4 regions of the Brenneria uluponensis genome follow, and region 4 is predicted to be linked to each of the others. Evidence: predicted binding sites of a transcription regulator. Region 4 holds the regulator's gene; each other region holds the start of a gene.
The links. The regulator Fur, encoded in region 4, represses iron uptake genes when iron is present. The targets are predictions, from matches to a motif close to ATAATAATGAGAACNACTATCAA.
Positions count from the first base shown of each region.

Region 1: the regulator Fur is predicted to act here: its motif matches at 2,567-2,589, upstream of RS889_RS18825 (Nramp family divalent metal transporter).
Region 2: the regulator Fur is predicted to act here: its motif matches at 1,959-1,981, upstream of fepD (Fe(3+)-siderophore ABC transporter permease).
Region 3: the regulator Fur is predicted to act here: its motif matches at 1,795-1,817, upstream of fes (enterochelin esterase).

Region 1 covers NZ_CP135917.1:4,066,828-4,071,017, reverse strand. Annotated here, with positions in the region: gene recN (DNA repair protein RecN) at 1-602, opposite strand, end outside; gene nadK (NAD(+) kinase) at 687-1,565, opposite strand; gene grpE (nucleotide exchange factor GrpE) at 1,702-2,289, shown strand; gene RS889_RS18825 (Nramp family divalent metal transporter) at 2,628-3,866, shown strand; gene nudK (GDP-mannose pyrophosphatase NudK) at 3,957-4,190, shown strand, end outside.
Region 2 covers NZ_CP135917.1:1,796,952-1,801,141, forward strand. Annotated here, with positions in the region: gene fepG (iron-enterobactin ABC transporter permease) at 1-869, opposite strand, end outside; gene fepD (Fe(3+)-siderophore ABC transporter permease) at 881-1,888, opposite strand; gene entS (enterobactin transporter EntS) at 2,110-3,387, shown strand; gene fepB (Fe2+-enterobactin ABC transporter substrate-binding protein) at 3,471-4,190, opposite strand, start outside.
Region 3 covers NZ_CP135917.1:1,783,131-1,787,320, reverse strand. Annotated here, with positions in the region: gene RS889_RS08230 (non-ribosomal peptide synthetase) at 1-79, opposite strand, end outside; gene RS889_RS08225 (MbtH family protein) at 139-366, opposite strand; gene fes (enterochelin esterase) at 396-1,697, opposite strand; gene RS889_RS08215 (TonB-dependent siderophore receptor) at 2,013-4,190, shown strand, end outside.
Region 4 covers NZ_CP135917.1:3,477,120-3,481,309, forward strand. Annotated here, with positions in the region: gene RS889_RS16220 (methyl-accepting chemotaxis protein) at 1-185, opposite strand, end outside; gene fldA (flavodoxin FldA) at 604-1,131, shown strand; gene fur (ferric iron uptake transcriptional regulator) at 1,466-1,912, shown strand; gene glnS (glutamine--tRNA ligase) at 1,984-3,642, opposite strand; gene nagE (N-acetylglucosamine-specific PTS transporter subunit IIBC) at 3,821-4,190, opposite strand, start outside.

The sequences.
Region 1 (4,190 bases), 590 kb from region 4:
GCGAAGTCATTCAGTTCTTTCAGTTGGTATTGCAGAAGTTCCCGGCGTGCTTCCCGTTCAATGGTTGCCTGCTGGTGTTGGGCCAGTTCACGACAGCTTTGGTGCCACTGTTGCCAGACGTGCTGCATGGCAGAAAGTAATTGAGGTTCATCGGCGTAGGCATCCAGCAGATGACGCTGATGTTCTGGTTTAAGCAACAGTTGGTGTGCATGTTGACCGTGTAGTTGGATCAGATGTTGGCCCAGTTCCCGTAGTTGGGAAAGCGGAACAGCGGTACCGTTAATGAAACCACGGGAACGTCCGTCGGCACCGATAACTCGTCGCAGCAGGCATTCATTGCTGTCATCAAGCTGGTTTTGCTCCAGCCAGACCAATGCCGCCGGGGTGTCAGCCAGTGAAAAACGGGCGCAGATATCTGCACGTGCCGCTTCCGGACGAACCATGCTGGCATCAGAACGGTTCCCGAGGCAGAGACCGAGAGCATCAATCGCAATGGATTTACCTGCACCGGTTTCGCCGGTAATGACGCTCATCCCGGCTTGAAAATCAATTTCTAGTTCGCGCACGATGGCGAAGTTACTGATAGTGAGTTGCGCCAGCATGGTAGTTTCCTGTATGTAACAACAAGTGTGATTACGTACAGTATAAACTGGTTTTTTATACAGTAAAGTGGCTTGCGGTCATTTTTAGAACAATTTTTTAGACCATCCGAGTTTGCTACTTAATGTATTGAAATAGCTGTAATCTTTGGGATGAATGAGATTGAGGTGATGTTTGCTACGCCGGATGAAAACCTCTTCACCTTCCTGTATTGGCAGCGAGATCTGGCTGTCACAGCTGATTTCCAGATCGTTGGTGATTTTGGAGAACTTCAGCCGAATAGTACTGCTGCTGTTAATTACCAGCGGACGCGCCGACAGTGTGTGCGGGAACATGGGAACCAGTGCAATGGCATCCAGCGTAGGGGTCAGAATAGGGCCGCCTCCAGAAAGGGAATAAGCGGTGGAACCGGTAGGTGTGGAAATGATCAGACCATCTGAACGTTGAGAAAAGGCAAAGCTATCATCGATATAGACTTCAAACTCGATCATATGAGCGACTTTCCCCGGATGAAGAACGACTTCGTTGATCGCTGTGCTAATACTGTTGGCCTGCTTTGTGCGGCATACCTGTGCTTCCAGCATGAAACGGCTTTCGCAAATGTAATGACCTGCCAGTACATCACTGAGCTGTTGCTGAGTATGGTCGGGATCCAAATCAGTAAGGAAACCAAGGTTGCCGCGGTTAACACCGATCACGCTAACATCATAACGTGAAAGTATTCGCGCCGCTCCCAGCATATTGCCGTCCCCGCCAATCACGATGGCCAGATCTGCCTGTCGCCCGATATCATCCAGATTACCGGTTACGGCGTCTTTCAAATTGAGAGCGTGGGCAATCTGTGGCTCGAGCAGCACTGAGTAGCCTTTGTCGCTCAACCAGTGATATAGCATGTCATGAGTGGTCAGTGCCGTGGGATGGCGCGGATGACCGACAATGCCGATGCAGTTAAATAGTTTGTTCATTGAATCGATTATCCTCACCGAAGTGTCTGGCACTCCGTGTTTTAAGGCAATATGTGAATCGTTCCCTTGAAACCCCGCGTTTGATCCCCATAATAAGCGAACTAGCGAGAACAATGCTAAAACCGCGGAGAATTTCATGAGTAGTAAAGATCAGAAGTCACCTGACGAGCAAGTCTTGGATCAAAAGGAAACGGCAGAAGGGCAAAAAGCGGAAGCCATGCCGGAGATGACAGAAGTGGTTGACCCGCGTGATGAGCGTATTGCCGAACTGGAAGCACAGTTGAACGATGTACAGCAGCGTGAACGTGATAACGTGATGCGTGCTCGCGCAGAGATTGAGAATATTCGTCGCCGTACGGATATTGACATTGAAAAGGCCCACAAGTTTGCATTGGAAAAGTTTGCGGGTGAAATGTTACCGGTGATTGATAATCTGGAGCGCGCACTGGAAATGGCCGACAAGTCTGATGAGGCACTGTCTGCCATGATTGAAGGTGTTGAACTGACGCTGAAATCTCTGTTAGCGGCAGTGCATAAGTTTGGTATTGATGTGGTTGATGAGGCCAATGTGCCGTTCAATCCGGAAGTCCACCAGGCCATGACTATGCTTGAATCTGCCGATCATCAGCCGAATCACGTCATGATGGTGATGCAGAAAGGTTACACGTTGAATGGTCGACTACTGCGTCCGGCAATGGTGGCTGTGTCTAAAGCCAAAGAATAATATTCCCTTTTCTCCGAAGACAATGGCTTCGCTGCGGTTGTCTTCGAAGATTTCCATTCAAATTTTCCTGTCTTTAATCCTGTAATCCCTCTGTTTTTTTATTGTGTTCATGTGGTGTTTTTCGCATGAAGTAATAAGTATTCTTGAATTTTAAATAATTGCGTTTTTTTGTTTATAATTTGTTAATATTCGTTTGCTGAATCCGGTGTTTTTCATAGGGTAAATGCATCATTATCTTTACCTATTAGAGTAATAATTATTGCCGTTCTAAATGCACTTGATAATCATTATCATTAATGTAAAAGTAGTAAAACAACAGCTTTAGAAGGGTCACTCATATGCCGGGAAGTCGTGTAGTCGAATCAGTCAGCCGCAAATCGAGAAAGGTTAAACTTTCTTTGATGGGGCCGGCTTTCATCGCAGCGATCGGTTATATCGACCCTGGTAACTTCGCCACCAATATTCAGTCGGGTGCTTCTTACGGTTATCAATTGCTGTGGGTTGTGGTTTGGGCCAACCTGATGGCGATGCTGATCCAATTGCTTTCAGCCAAGTTGGGCATTGCCACTGGGAAAAATCTGGCGGAGCATATCCGTGACCGTTTCCCGCGTCCTGCCGTATGGGCTTATTGGGTTCAGGCTGAAATCATTGCCATGGCAACCGATCTGGCTGAATTTATCGGGGCAGCCATCGGCTTTAAATTGCTGTTTGGCGTGTCCCTGCTGGAAGGGGCTGTACTCACCGGTATTGCGACTTTCTTGATCCTCATGCTGCAACAGCGTGGACAAAAACCACTGGAAATGGTGATTGGTGGTCTACTGCTGTTTGTTGCGGCAGCGTACATTGTGGAATTGATTTTCTCACGTCCGGAGTTAGTGGCATTGACCAAAGGAATGGTTATTCCCAGTTTTCCGACCTCGGATGCGGTATTGCTGGCTGCCGGGGTATTGGGTGCGACTATCATGCCGCATGTGATTTATCTGCATTCATCCCTGACTCAACGGGAAGGGAAATATACATCTGCAGAGCGTTATACCGCGACTAAAGTTGATGTTTCCATAGCAATGACCATTGCGGGATTTGTGAATCTGGCGATGATGGCGACGGCGGCGGCGGCATTTCATTTTAGTGGTAATACTGGGATTAGCGATCTCGATCAGGCTTACCTGACGTTGCAACCATTGCTGGGGCATGCTGCCGCGACCATATTCGGTTTGAGCCTGGTGATGGCGGGGCTGTCATCAACGGTCGTGGGAACGCTGGCGGGTCAGGTGGTGATGCAAGGTTTTGTGCATTTTCATATACCGCTGTGGTTACGCCGCTCTGTTACTATGTTGCCGTCATTTATTGTGATTTTGTATGGTATGGATCCCACCCGAGTGCTGGTATTGAGTCAGGTTCTGCTGAGTTTCGGGATCGCTTTGGCATTAATTCCACTGTTGGTATTTACCGGAAACCGGGAATTAATGGGTAATCTGGTCAACAGTCGGTTGATACAAAACACGGGAAAATTGATTGTATTTATCGTTGTTTCACTGAACCTCTATCTGATCGTCGATACGCTGCTGGCGCGTTAATCGCGCCTGTATTCCTGGTAGTATCACGTGCATTCCTGTTTTACCAAGCTTATTATTTTCCACGGATTCTTTGTATGCCGGGGCTCAATTATGTCGTCACCCATCACAATTATTGAAAAGAAGATTTTATCCGACCACTGGTTTGTTCTGAATAAATATGTATTTGATCTGAAAAGAAAAAATGGCGAGCTGGTTCGCCAGATGCGGGAAGTTTACGACCGGGGGAATGGTGCGGCAATTCTGTTGTATAACCGGGATAAAGGAACTGTTGTGCTGACACGACAATTCCGGATGCCGACATATGTTAACGGTAACGACAGCGGG
Region 2 (4,190 bases), 1.7 Mb from region 4:
GAACTGGCGCAGGTCAAGCGGCGTGCAATCTGTGGTGAGGCAAGTGCAATAAACGAAATGGGCCCGGCGGTGGCGGTCACTACGGCAGTCAGAATAATGCCAGACAACATCAGGCACAGGCGACTGGCTTCGGCATTGACACCCAGCGCACGTGCGCTGTCATCACCCATTTCCAGTAGTTGAAGGCGTTTAGCCATCAGCAATGCCGCGATGGTTGCCAGCGGTACCAACAGTAGTGCGGGCTGGCTTTTAGTCCAGGTGACGCCATTCAGTGTCCCTGCGCCCCATAGTGCGGCGGTCATTGCATGTTCCAACGAGCTGGTAATGATCAGCCAGGTGTTGAACGCGGTCAGAATGGCACCGATGGCAATGCCGACAATAATGAGTCGAAAACCGACGATGCCATCGCGCCAGGCCAGCAAATAAACCAGTACCGCCGTAATCATGCCGCCCAGTACCGCGCCGCCAGCGATTTGATAGTAGCTGCCATTGAGCAGGATAATGGTCGTCAGTGCGCCGGTATAGGCACCGGTGCTAAAGCCGACCACATCAGGACTTCCCAGCGGGTTACGAATGATCGACTGAAAAATGCCGCCACTGATGCCCAACCCTGCGCCTAACAGCAGCGCTATCACGGCGCGCGGTGCCCGCCACTGAGTAATCACGGTGATGATTCCAGGCTCACCCTGACCGGCGAAGGCTTGCCAGACCTGTAGAGGCGACAGTTGCAACGTGCCGTAGCTGATAGCCACTGTCAGCAGCAGCAGGCTTAACAGAATCAGCAGGCTGTTAATTAATAAAACACGTTTGGATAGGCGTCCGCAGATTATGTCCCGGGGCGTGCTGAAATACAGCGCTTTAGCAATCATGTCGTGTCTCCTCAGGCTTTACGCCGCCGTACCAGCCAGATCAGCACGGGAGCACCAATAAAGGCAGTAATGATTGAAACCCGCAGCTCCCCCGGCACCAACAGACGACCAACAATATCGGCGCTCAGCAGCAGGATAGGGGCGAACAGGAATGAGTAGAGCAGGATCCAGCGCTGATCCGGCCCAGCCCACCAGCGTGCGATATGGGGAATCATCAGCCCGACAAATCCGATAGGGCCGACCAACGCAGTGGCTGAACCACACAACAACATGATGGCGATGATGGAAACCAGCCGCACCAGAATCACCTGGATGCCTAATGCGGCGGCGAGATCTTCACCCATGCCGAGGGTGTTTAGTGACCGGGCCGCTATCAGTGCCAGTATGCTGCCGAGCAAAATGGCGGGAGTGACCAGCGCGATGTTGTGCATGGAGCGGATATCCAGCGTGCCAGCCTCCCATAAGCGGAGTTGATCAAACGCCTCGGGATTGAGCAGAGAAATAGATGATGTAATGCCCATCAATACGGCACTTAGCGCCACGCCGGCCAGTGTCAAACGTACCGGGTTGACACGACCTCCACTCAGCGTCCCGATAACCCACACCACCAGACTGGTGACAAACACGCCAGCCCAGGCAAAACCCAGCCATGACCCCATGCTGTTAATGCCAAACACGGTAATACCGATCACAATGGCAAAACTGGCCCCGGCATTCACACCGAGAATACCGGGATCGGCCAGCGGGTTGCGGGTCAGCGCCTGAATCACGGCGCCAGCGCCACCCAGCGCTATCCCGACGATAATACCGGCAAGAGTGCGAGGTAGCCGAGCAGCAAGAATAATCGTGCTGTCTGCGTTGGTTATCTGACCCGTCAGACTTGACCAGACCACATCCAGTGGAATGGATTTGGCACCCAGTATCAGGCTGGCGGCCACCACAACGACAATAATCAGTAAACACATCCCCACGCCATACTGGCGTCGCGTATGAACACGACAATATGAACGGGGGGGCATCGCGACAGCGTCATGATGAATCTGATGAAGTGGTATTCCCAATGACATTCTCTCTTCTATATAAATCTATATGATTATTATTATCATTAATGTTATTGATAAGCTATGGTAGCATGAGTTCTTCATCAAATACATTGACATAAACCTTGTATTGAGCTGCCTGTCCGTCTCTGACAGAGGGTATGGTCAATGAATAACCTTCAACCTTCGTTTAGGTAATCATGGCTAAATCGTCCATTCTGCTTGATTTCAGCTTGCTGAAAAACAATGCGCCATTTCGCGCGATCTTTGTCGCCCGTATGTTGTCAGTATTTGCACTGGGTATGCTGGCAGTCGGCGTACCGGTACAAATTCAGTCCATGACCGGGTCAACGCTACAGGTTGGTATGGCGGTGGCGCTGGATGGCGTGGGTATGTTTATCGGTCTGATGCTGGGTGGCGTGCTGGCCGATCGTTTTGATCGCCGCAAGCTGATTCTGTTTGCGCGTGGTACTTGTGGGCTGGGGTTTGTGGCTCTGAGCATGAATGCTTTTTCTGATTCACCGTCATTGTTGGCGCTCTATGTGCTGGCCGCCTGGGATGGTTTCTTTGGTGCGTTGGGTATGACGGCGCTAATGGCGGTTATTCCGCTGCTGGTCGGTCGTGAAAACCTCGCTGCCGCAGGGGCGCTGAGTATGCTGACGGTGCGTCTTGGCGCCATTCTCTCCCCGGCGCTGGGCGGAGTGATTATCGTTGCAGGTGGCGTGGGCTGGAATTTCGCCATTGCCGCAATAGGAACGTTGGCCACATTGATTCCGTTGGTGCGTTTACCGCCCTTGCAACCGGGAGCACGTGAGCCGGAGCATCCGCTACGGGCGCTGGTCAGTGGCGTGCAGTTTGTCTGTACTAATAAAGTGGTCGGTTGTGTGGTGCTAATTGGCATGCTGGTGAGCATTGTGGGCGCCATGCGTATCCTTTTCCCGGTACTGGCCAATGACGTTTACCACGCCGGCCCTTCTGCGGTTGGCCTGATGTATTCCGCTGTCCCGCTGGGGGCGATGCTGGGAGCCTTTACCAGCGGTTGGGTATCGCATGTGACGCGGCCGGGCTGGATACTACTGGGTAGTGCTACAGGCGCTTTTTTGGCGGTGACGTCGCTGGGGCTGGTTGGGCATATCCTTCCCGCATTAATGGCACTGGTCTGCTATGGCTATCTGAATGCCATCGCTTCTCTGCTGCAATTTACGCTGATACAGAGCCACACGCCGGATCACTTGCTGGGGCGGGTGAACAGTCTGGGTACCGCGCAGGATGTAAGCGGGGATTCTCTGGGAGCATTGGGACTGGGGATGATGGGACGGTTACTCACTCCGGCACTGAGTATCTTGTCATTTGGTGCCGCCGCTGCTCTGATCGGGGGATTGCTGGCCATCTGCGTACGTCCGTTACGTCACTGTACCTTCAGTAGTGCACAAGAGAATGAACCAGAGGAACAAGCCGGTGAGGTACCAGCCCGTTAATCCTGGAGTGGCAAAAAGAGCAATAAACACAGGTTCTATCTGATGCCTGCCGTGAGTCGACCGGCATCACTCGCTGCGTGCGGTTATGGTTTTTTGAAATGCTGTTCAATGTGATTGAGCATATCGCTGGCACTATAGTAATCCAGGCGGAACGTATCCAGCCCCATTGCCCATACCCGATGCTGCGCTACTGACTCCAGATGGTTGAGAAATGGGTTGGCATTTAGCTTGCTGACCGTGCTGTCATCGGCGGCAAAAAGCAGCAGACTTTTGCCGTTCAGACTGTCGGCCGTGTTTTCACCGGATATTTGCACGATATCCTGGCGTTTCCCCTGTTTGGTTTCGGTTTTTATGCCAGCGGGCAGAGTACTCAGCGTGAAGCCCAGTTCTGTCAGTAACTGGCCTTGTGCGGAAGCCGCCGTCCAGAGGTTTATACCGCGGCCATCCTCATAATACACCAGTGCGGAAACTGGCTGTGGTGGCAGGGTAATCATCCTTTTTACCGTCTGAACCCGTTGTTCAAACCGGGTAATAATACGCAGGGCATCGGCATCATGGCCGGTGGCCTCACCCAATTGTTGCGCCAGTTGCTGCCAGCTTTTATTGCCATAATCAATGACTAATGTCGGGGCAATCGCCGACAGTTGTTTATACAGTTTTAACGCGGAATCACCGCCGGTGGCTGCAATCACAATCAGATCTGGCGCAGCCGCGGCAATGGCTTCTGCGTTCGGCTCGGTAATGTAAAGCGGTTTCACGCCACGGGCAGTGGCTTCCTTGCTCCATTGAGTAAAGAATCCCTG
Region 3 (4,190 bases), 1.7 Mb from region 4:
AGATGCCAGGCTGGGCGGCAATCAGGGGCAGTTCCAGATATTCCGCCTGAACATCAGGCGTTAACATTGTTTCAGACACGTTGTTTTCCTTACTTCGCAACGGGGAAATATCGCAATACCGGCTGATGATTCACGCTTTCAGCGTTCAGTCACCGATATGGTTTTCAGGTCAGCCGGTCGCATGTCGAGCCAGTGATTTTCGATGTACTCAATACAAGACGCTCGCGATTGTGGTCCGAATATCCTTTCCCACCCCGTGGGTAATGCCGCGAATACCGGCCACAGGCTGTATTGCCGACGTTCATTCATCAGCACTGAAAAGACCAAGCTTTCATCATCAAACGGGTTTTGCTGTTCCTGATGCATTCATATCACCTCATCTGTTGGTTTCATTCCTATCCGGCCACATCAGCCAGCAACCAGCGAGTGCCATCAATCAGGCCACCGCGCCAGCAGAGCGCATCATGACCACCGGCGTAGACGCGGTAATTCACCCGATGTCCGGCGGCGACCAGAGCCTGGTTCATCTGCTGATTGACAAAATCAATATCTTGTTCACGATCACCCGCTTCCTGAAAGATGGTCAGTGGCGTTTGCGCGCCGACACCTTGTCGTACCTGTTCCACCAGCCAACCGGGTTCATGACTGTCGCACGCGTTAAACTGGGTGATGAACTTCAGATTCGGCCACCAGAACGAACCGGATTGGGTCAGCACCCGACCAAATCGGTGTGGCCAGTGCAAACCGGCATACAGCGCCGCCAGGCCACCATAACTTTGGCCGGCTACCACGGTTCGCTGCGGATCATCGCTAAAAGAGGTGTGCTGTGCCGCTAACGGCAGCAGCTCGGTCTGAACGGCCTGCCAGAAATTTGCGTTGCACGTCAGCTCCCGCTCACGACAATCCATGTCAATCACATCAATGAATAACCAAACTGCTGGCGGTAACTGGCCATTGGCCGTTTCTACCTCCAGTGCGGAGTACAGTGGTATTTCCTCGGCCCAGTTCTGTCCATCCAACACAATAACCAGTGGGCGCTGCGCCAGTAGTTCAGTATCACCCGTGCTATACAGCCAGATACGTCGCTGATTACGCAGTTGTAGGCTTTCCCATTGAAAAATCTGCAACCGCCGACGGTCCGGCGCGGTTGCTTGCCCCTGATCCAATGCCAGCCATGCCTGTTGAGGCGGGGCATACGGCATATGAGCCGCAGAAAGAGACTCGCCCCAATGGGTGAGATGTGGTTGTAGTGGATTAAGCGGATCGGCAATGGCATGCGGAAACAATGAGCACCACCACTCGCGTTGTTGCTGGCAACGTTGTTGATGATCACCGCTAAACGCCGGCGGCAATTGCTTCCCGGTAATCGGAATCAAGCTGTAACTTCCGCGCCAATCATTTTCAATATCCAGTGACCAATACCAGACATCCGTTCCGGCCAGACGCTGCAAACTTTGCGGCTGAAAACTGTGGTGGTCAGTAACACCGTTGACATCAATGTAAACCTGCTGAATGGCGGACTGCCGTTCATCTCCGGCAGGATCGCGCCAAAAGAACGTCACTCGCACTCGTTTCCCATCCAATGATTCCACTAACGGCGTACCCATACTGGCGATACCACGCCACCAGTTTTCCACCCCCGCCGTCGGCGATGAAATGAGTTCTGCTGCGCAACCCGACGACTGCGTTTCTGACATGTAAACCTCCCAGGTTATGGCCTCTTCAATTTGCTTACACTTAGTTAACAAAACTAATGATTTATATAAAAACACATAGTCAGACACACAAAAACAAATAATATTGAGAATTATTTACATTTGCAATAAGATGACGACCTCTCTTTTCATGAGAGTGAGAAACCAACGTGGTTTACGGGCTACCAATCTGAAAATTCATACCACACGCTAATCGCGTGAGGTGATTAACGTGGATTTTCGGCACATGCCATAACCGACATGGTTCAAAACAGCTGATGTATTTAAAACAATGCCGTCTTCTGAAGGGATCACTACATGTTTAAAACGACAAAAAAACCATTAGAAAATATGATGTTTTTGCACACCGATAATCGCAGCATGCCGCTTGTTTTGGCGTCTGCTCTGCTCATGACGCCGCTGGCGCATGCTGCGGTAGCAGCTAATACAGCAAACACCAGCGACACCATTGTTGTCAGCGCTGACACTACAGAAAGTGTTACCGCACCACTGCAAGGGATCGTGGCCAAAGAGAGCGCCTCAGGCACCAAGACCAATACCCCACTGGTGAAAACACCACAGGCCATCAGCGTGGTAACCCGTGACCAGATGGACGCACAGGCGGTTTCCTCGGTAGCAGACGCCTTTAACTACTCCAGCGGTGTCGTCACCAACTATCGGGGTTCTTCCAACCGCAATGATGAAGTTATCTCCCGTGGCTTCCGCTATACCGCCAAATTTCTTGATGGCCTGAGTTATGGTCTGAGCGGCCAGGGCGCCGCACTGGGTAAAATTGATCCCTGGTTGCTGGAACGTGTCGAGTTAGTGCATGGTCCGGCGTCAGTCCTTTACGGACAGGTAAATCCCGGTGGGATGATCAACATGACCAGCAAACGCCCGACGGCTGAAGAGATCCACAAAATACAGTTCAGCACAGGGAACCAGCATCTGGGCGAGGCGGCGTTTGATTTTGGCGGCGCGTTAAATGACGATAAAACGCTGCTTTACCGTTTGAACGGTATCGCCAGCACCAAGCATGAATTCGTCAAGGACTCCAAACAACAACGGGTAGCGATTGCGCCAGCGATTACCTGGCTACCAAACGCCGATACCAGTTTTACACTGCTGACCAGCTACCAGGATGACCCGAAGGCTGGATTCCGTAACTTTCTGCCAGCCTACGGCACAGTCTTGGGAAACAGTACCGGCACGGTACCTTATGATCTGAATGTCAGTGATCCGAACTATAACCAGTCAAAGCGGGAACAAACCTCAATAGGGTATATCTTCGATCACTCCTTTAATGACGTATTCTCCTTCCAACAAAACGTCAGATACAGCCAGTTGAATGAAAAATATAAGTATCTCGTTTACACCACCGGGGGTTCAGAAACCAGCACGATACTATCCCGACGTCAGCAACGGGAAGAGACTGAGGTCGATGAATTCGGCGCGGATAACCAGCTAAAAGCAAAGTTTGATACCGGTGAAGTCAAACATACCGCTGTTGGTGGTCTCGACTATAAATGGCAAAATCGTGACTATAAGTACTGGCGATTGGGGGGCAGTCAGTATGATTTTGACTGGGCTAATCCTGTTTATGGCGGGTCTGCCATTGTGGATGACAGTGCATTGAACCTCATGACCAGCACCAAGAAAAAACTGACTCAAGTCGGGGTCTACCTGCAAGATCAGTTGGAATGGAACCGCTGGAATCTGCTGCTGTCTGGTCGTCATGACTGGAGTGAAGTCCGCACACTGGATCGCACAACTGACAGCACAACCCAGCAGAATGACCATAAGTTTACCGGTCGTACCGGCCTGCTGTATGCCTTTGACAACGGCATTTCTCCTTATATCAGTTACAGCACTTCGTTTGAGCCCAACCTGGATAATGGCGCCCCTGGCTCCGATCCATTCAAGCCCACGACCGGCGAACAAAAAGAGGTCGGAGTGAAATTCCAGCCCAAAGGCAGTAACACACTACTGACCGTATCACTGTTTGATATCACCCAGAAAAACATTACCTCTTACAACAGCGTGCTTGGTTATAACGAACAAATCGGCAAAGTAAAATCCAAAGGGGTGGAAACCGAGGTACATGCGCAACTGACGCCGGAAATCAGCCTGATGGCGGCATATACCTATACTGATGCGGTCACCAAGGAGAGCAACACCGCCAACCAGATCGATAAGAGCCCGTCATCAATTCCTCGCCATACCGCGTCAGCCTGGGGCAGCTACCACTTCCTGGACGGCGCGTTGAAAGGCGTTACCGTTGGCAGCGGTGTGCGTTATATCGGCACCAGTTATGGTGATAACGCCGAGAGTTTCAAGGTTCCCTCATATGCCTTGTATGACGCCATGGTCCGTTACGATCTGGCCGAAGCGTCGCCACACCTGAAAGGGGCGGCGGTACAGCTCAACGTCAATAACCTGGCAGATAAACATTATGTCGCGTCCTGTAGCGGCACTACCTCCTGTTTCTATGGCAGT
Region 4 (4,190 bases):
TACTGGTCGTTGCCGGTATTGACCAGATTCATGTTCTTCACCAGTAATGAACTGGTTTTTGAGGTTACATTCATTGTTTTGAACGAGTACATGGTATAGACCGAAACACCAATCCATAATGTACAAAAAGTACCTAGCACCCATAGCATAGCCGTTCTAATAGAAATGTTTCGCAGAAATCGCATGTGTAGTCTCCAGACCTAACAACATAGGGAAGATGTTGTGATAACTAGCCAACATTAAACAAAGCGCATTTTTACGACCTTGACTTTGTTGTATGCTGAAATAAGAATAAAGAAGCACCTTCCTCTTTAATCGACATAATTAGAGGAATATTTAACGATAAATTGTGATTTTATAGTTATAAAATTTACAAATTAAGCATAATTAATAATGCTTTCAAGCAGATAATACATTTAGTTTTTTAAAAAAAATTAAAAAACCATCTACCCAAAAAGAGAAGAACAGCTAATCATTTTCTCATCTTAGAACAATGTGTATACCGATATTCAAGTTTCTCATGCGGAAAGTGTCTGCTATTATTACTCGATCAGTGATGGCAAAGGTCATCATACCATTAAGAATCAAGAGGTTATTTTATTCATGGCACTCATAGGAATTTTCTTTGGCAGTGATACTGGCAATACTGAAAACATTGCCAAGATGATCCAACAACAACTGGGAACAGAAGTTGCCGAGGTTCATGACATTGCCAAAAGCAGTAAAGAAGATCTAGAGCGTTTTGACATTTTACTGCTGGGGATTCCAACCTGGTATTACGGTGAGGCCCAATGTGACTGGGATGATTTTTTCCCAACACTGGAAGAAATCGACTTTTCCGGTAAATTGGTAGCCCTGTTTGGCTGCGGTGATCAGGAAGATTATGCTGAATATTTCTGCGATGCCATGGGCACCATACGCGATATTATTGAGCCACATGGAGCCATTATCGTGGGCAACTGGCCGACAGAAGGCTACCACTTTGAAGCATCTAAAGGTCTGGTGGATGATGACCATTTTATTGGTCTGGCCATTGATGAAGATCGTCAGCCGGAGCTGACCAGCGAACGCGTCAATGCTTGGGTTACAAAAATCAGCGACGAGCTAGATCTGAAAGGACTTCTTGCCTGAATCATGTCCTCTTTTGGCTCTGGCAATATTTTGCGCCGGAGCCACATCAATAGCGAAAAACTATTACAGAAGTAGATACATTTTTTTAACTTTTCGCAATGGCAAGGTACAATGACGCTATCGGTTTGCCGAAATCATCATAATATTTCGCTAATCAACAAGGCATTACGTTATAGACCGCCCCGCTAGGCAAGAATAATATGGTTAAGATTCCGTTGTTTCTATTTTGAATATGCAGTTCTATAATTGAGACGCATAACCTTTTTTGAGCCGACCGATAATATTAGGCTAGGTAGCCTCCCTTGATAAAGTAGAGTAACAGGACTAAATCCGCATGACTGACAACAACACCGCATTAAAGAAGGCTGGCCTGAAAGTAACACTTCCAAGACTCAAAATTCTGGAAGTGTTACAGGACCCTACATGCCACCATGTCAGCGCGGAAGACTTATACAAAAAGCTGATTGATATGGGTGAAGAAATTGGTTTGGCTACAGTTTACCGTGTACTTAACCAGTTCGACGATGCGGGTATTGTGACCCGTCATAACTTTGAAGGCGGAAAATCTGTCTTTGAATTGACCCAACAGCACCATCATGACCATCTGATCTGCCTGGATTGTGGCCGCGTCATTGAATTTCGTGATGAATTCATTGAAGCTCGCCAACGTGAAATCTCTGAAAAACATGGTATAAAACTTACCAATCACAGCTTATATCTGTATGGCCACTGTACCGATGGTAATTGCCGTGAAGATGAAAGTATTCACGACGAACGATAAAATAAATCTTCTGCAAAAAATAAAACCGCCGCGGCGGTTTTATTTTTTTGTACCCAGCCCTGCTTTCCCGCTTAACCAACCCAGGTATCTCGCAATCCCACCGTACGGTTAAATACCAGATTTTCTGTACTGGAATAGACGCGGTCTGCGCAAAAATACCCTTCACGTTCAAACTGATAGGCTTTTTCCGCTTTAGCATTGGCCAGACTGGCCTCAACAAAACCATGCTCAATGATCAACGAATTAGGATTAATAGTAGAGAGGACATCTTCTGCAGCCCCGGGATTCGGGACACTAAACAAGCGATCATACAGACGAAACTCTGCAGGAATAGCATGTGCTGCAGAAACCCAGTGGATCACCCCTTTTACCTTACGTCCATCCGATGGATCTTTACTCAACGTTTCAGGATCGTAACGACAATAAATAGTGGTGATCACACCTTGTTCATCTTTCTCGATATGCTCGGCCCTAATCACATAGGCATTGCGCAGGCGAACTTCTTTACCCAATACCAGGCGTTTATACTGCTTGTTCGCTTCTTCGCGGAAGTCGGCACGATCGATATAAACTTCACGGCTAAAAGCCACCTGACGCGAGCCCATCTCCGGTTTATTAGGATGATGTGGCATGGTTACCCATTCTTCGTGATCCATAGGCAGATTTTCGATCACTACTTTTACCGGGTTCAGCACCGCCATTGCGCGTGGCGCATTGTCATTCAGATCGTCACGGATACAAGATTCCAACGCTGCCATTTCAACATTGTTATCCTGTTTGGTTACACCAATACGACGGCAAAATTCACGGATAGACGAAGCAGTATAGCCACGACGGCGCAGTCCGGAAATCGTCGGCATACGCGGATCATCCCAACCTTCCACTACCTGTTCAGTAACCAATTGATTCAATTTACGCTTGGACATTACAGCGTATTCAAGATTCAAGCGCGAGAATTCGTACTGGCGTGGGTGACACGGGATAGTGATATTATCAAGCACCCAGTCATACAAACGACGATTGTCCTGAAACTCCAGTGTACATAACGAATGTGTTACGCCTTCCACTGCATCGGAGATACAGTGGGTGAAGTCATACATCGGATAGATGCACCACTTATTGCCGGTTTGATGATGCTCAGCAAATTTAATACGGTACAACACGGGATCACGCATCACGATAAATGGTGATGCCATGTCAATTTTTGCACGCAGACATGCCATACCTTCGGCAAAACCACCGTTGCGCATTTTTTCAAACAACGTCAGGTTTTCCTGCACAGAGCGGTCACGATGAGGACTGTTTCTTCCTGGTGAAGTCAACGTACCACGGTATTCACGGATTTGTTCAGGCGTGAGCTCATCCACATACGCCAATCCTTTACTAATCAACTCGACGGCATAAAGATGCAATTGGTCAAAGTAATCTGAAGAGTAATGTATGTCACCACTCCAGGAAAAACCCAGCCACTTGACATCATGCTTGATAGATTCAACGTACTCGATATCTTCTTTTACCGGATTGGTATCGTCAAAACGCAAATTACATTGGCCGTTGTAATCATCCGCAATACCAAAATTCAGGCAGATCGATTTAGCGTGACCAATATGCAAATAACCATTCGGCTCAGGGGGAAAACGCGTCTGAATATGATCATGCTTACCGGAAGCCAGATCTTCATCGATAATCTGGCGGATAAAGTTAGTTGGGCGGGCTTCAGCCTCACTCATGCTTGATTCCTCAAATACGAAAAACGACATATAACCACTAATGATCCAACAAGCCTCGTCGGGAAACAACCGTTTGTTTCACCTAATTGCACGAAAATAGGGAGAATAGAAAGCGGGATGAGCTTTTCTTCTCATCCCGCCGATAGCCACAACATCTTAATGTATCAATACTGCTGTACTATTCTTCACTTACTTCACGCATAGCAGCAGCGATGCTTTCCGCCTGAGTTCCCACCACAATCTGAATACTCTGCTTATTCAGACGAATAACCCCGGCAGCCCCCAGCTGTTTGGCCTGTGCATCATTAACAATAGCCGAATCTTTCACATTCAGACGTAAACGAGTAATACAGGCATCAATGCCAGTCAGATTTTCCTTTCCACCAACCGCCTGCAAGTAGCCACTGGCCAACACCCGACTGTCTGATGAGTTTGTCACCACTGCATGACTAACCTCTCCGCCGCCAGTTGCAGCAACATCAGCAGGAAGCTCTCGTCCAGGCGTCATCAGATTAAAGCGGGTAATGGTGAAGCGGAATACGACATAA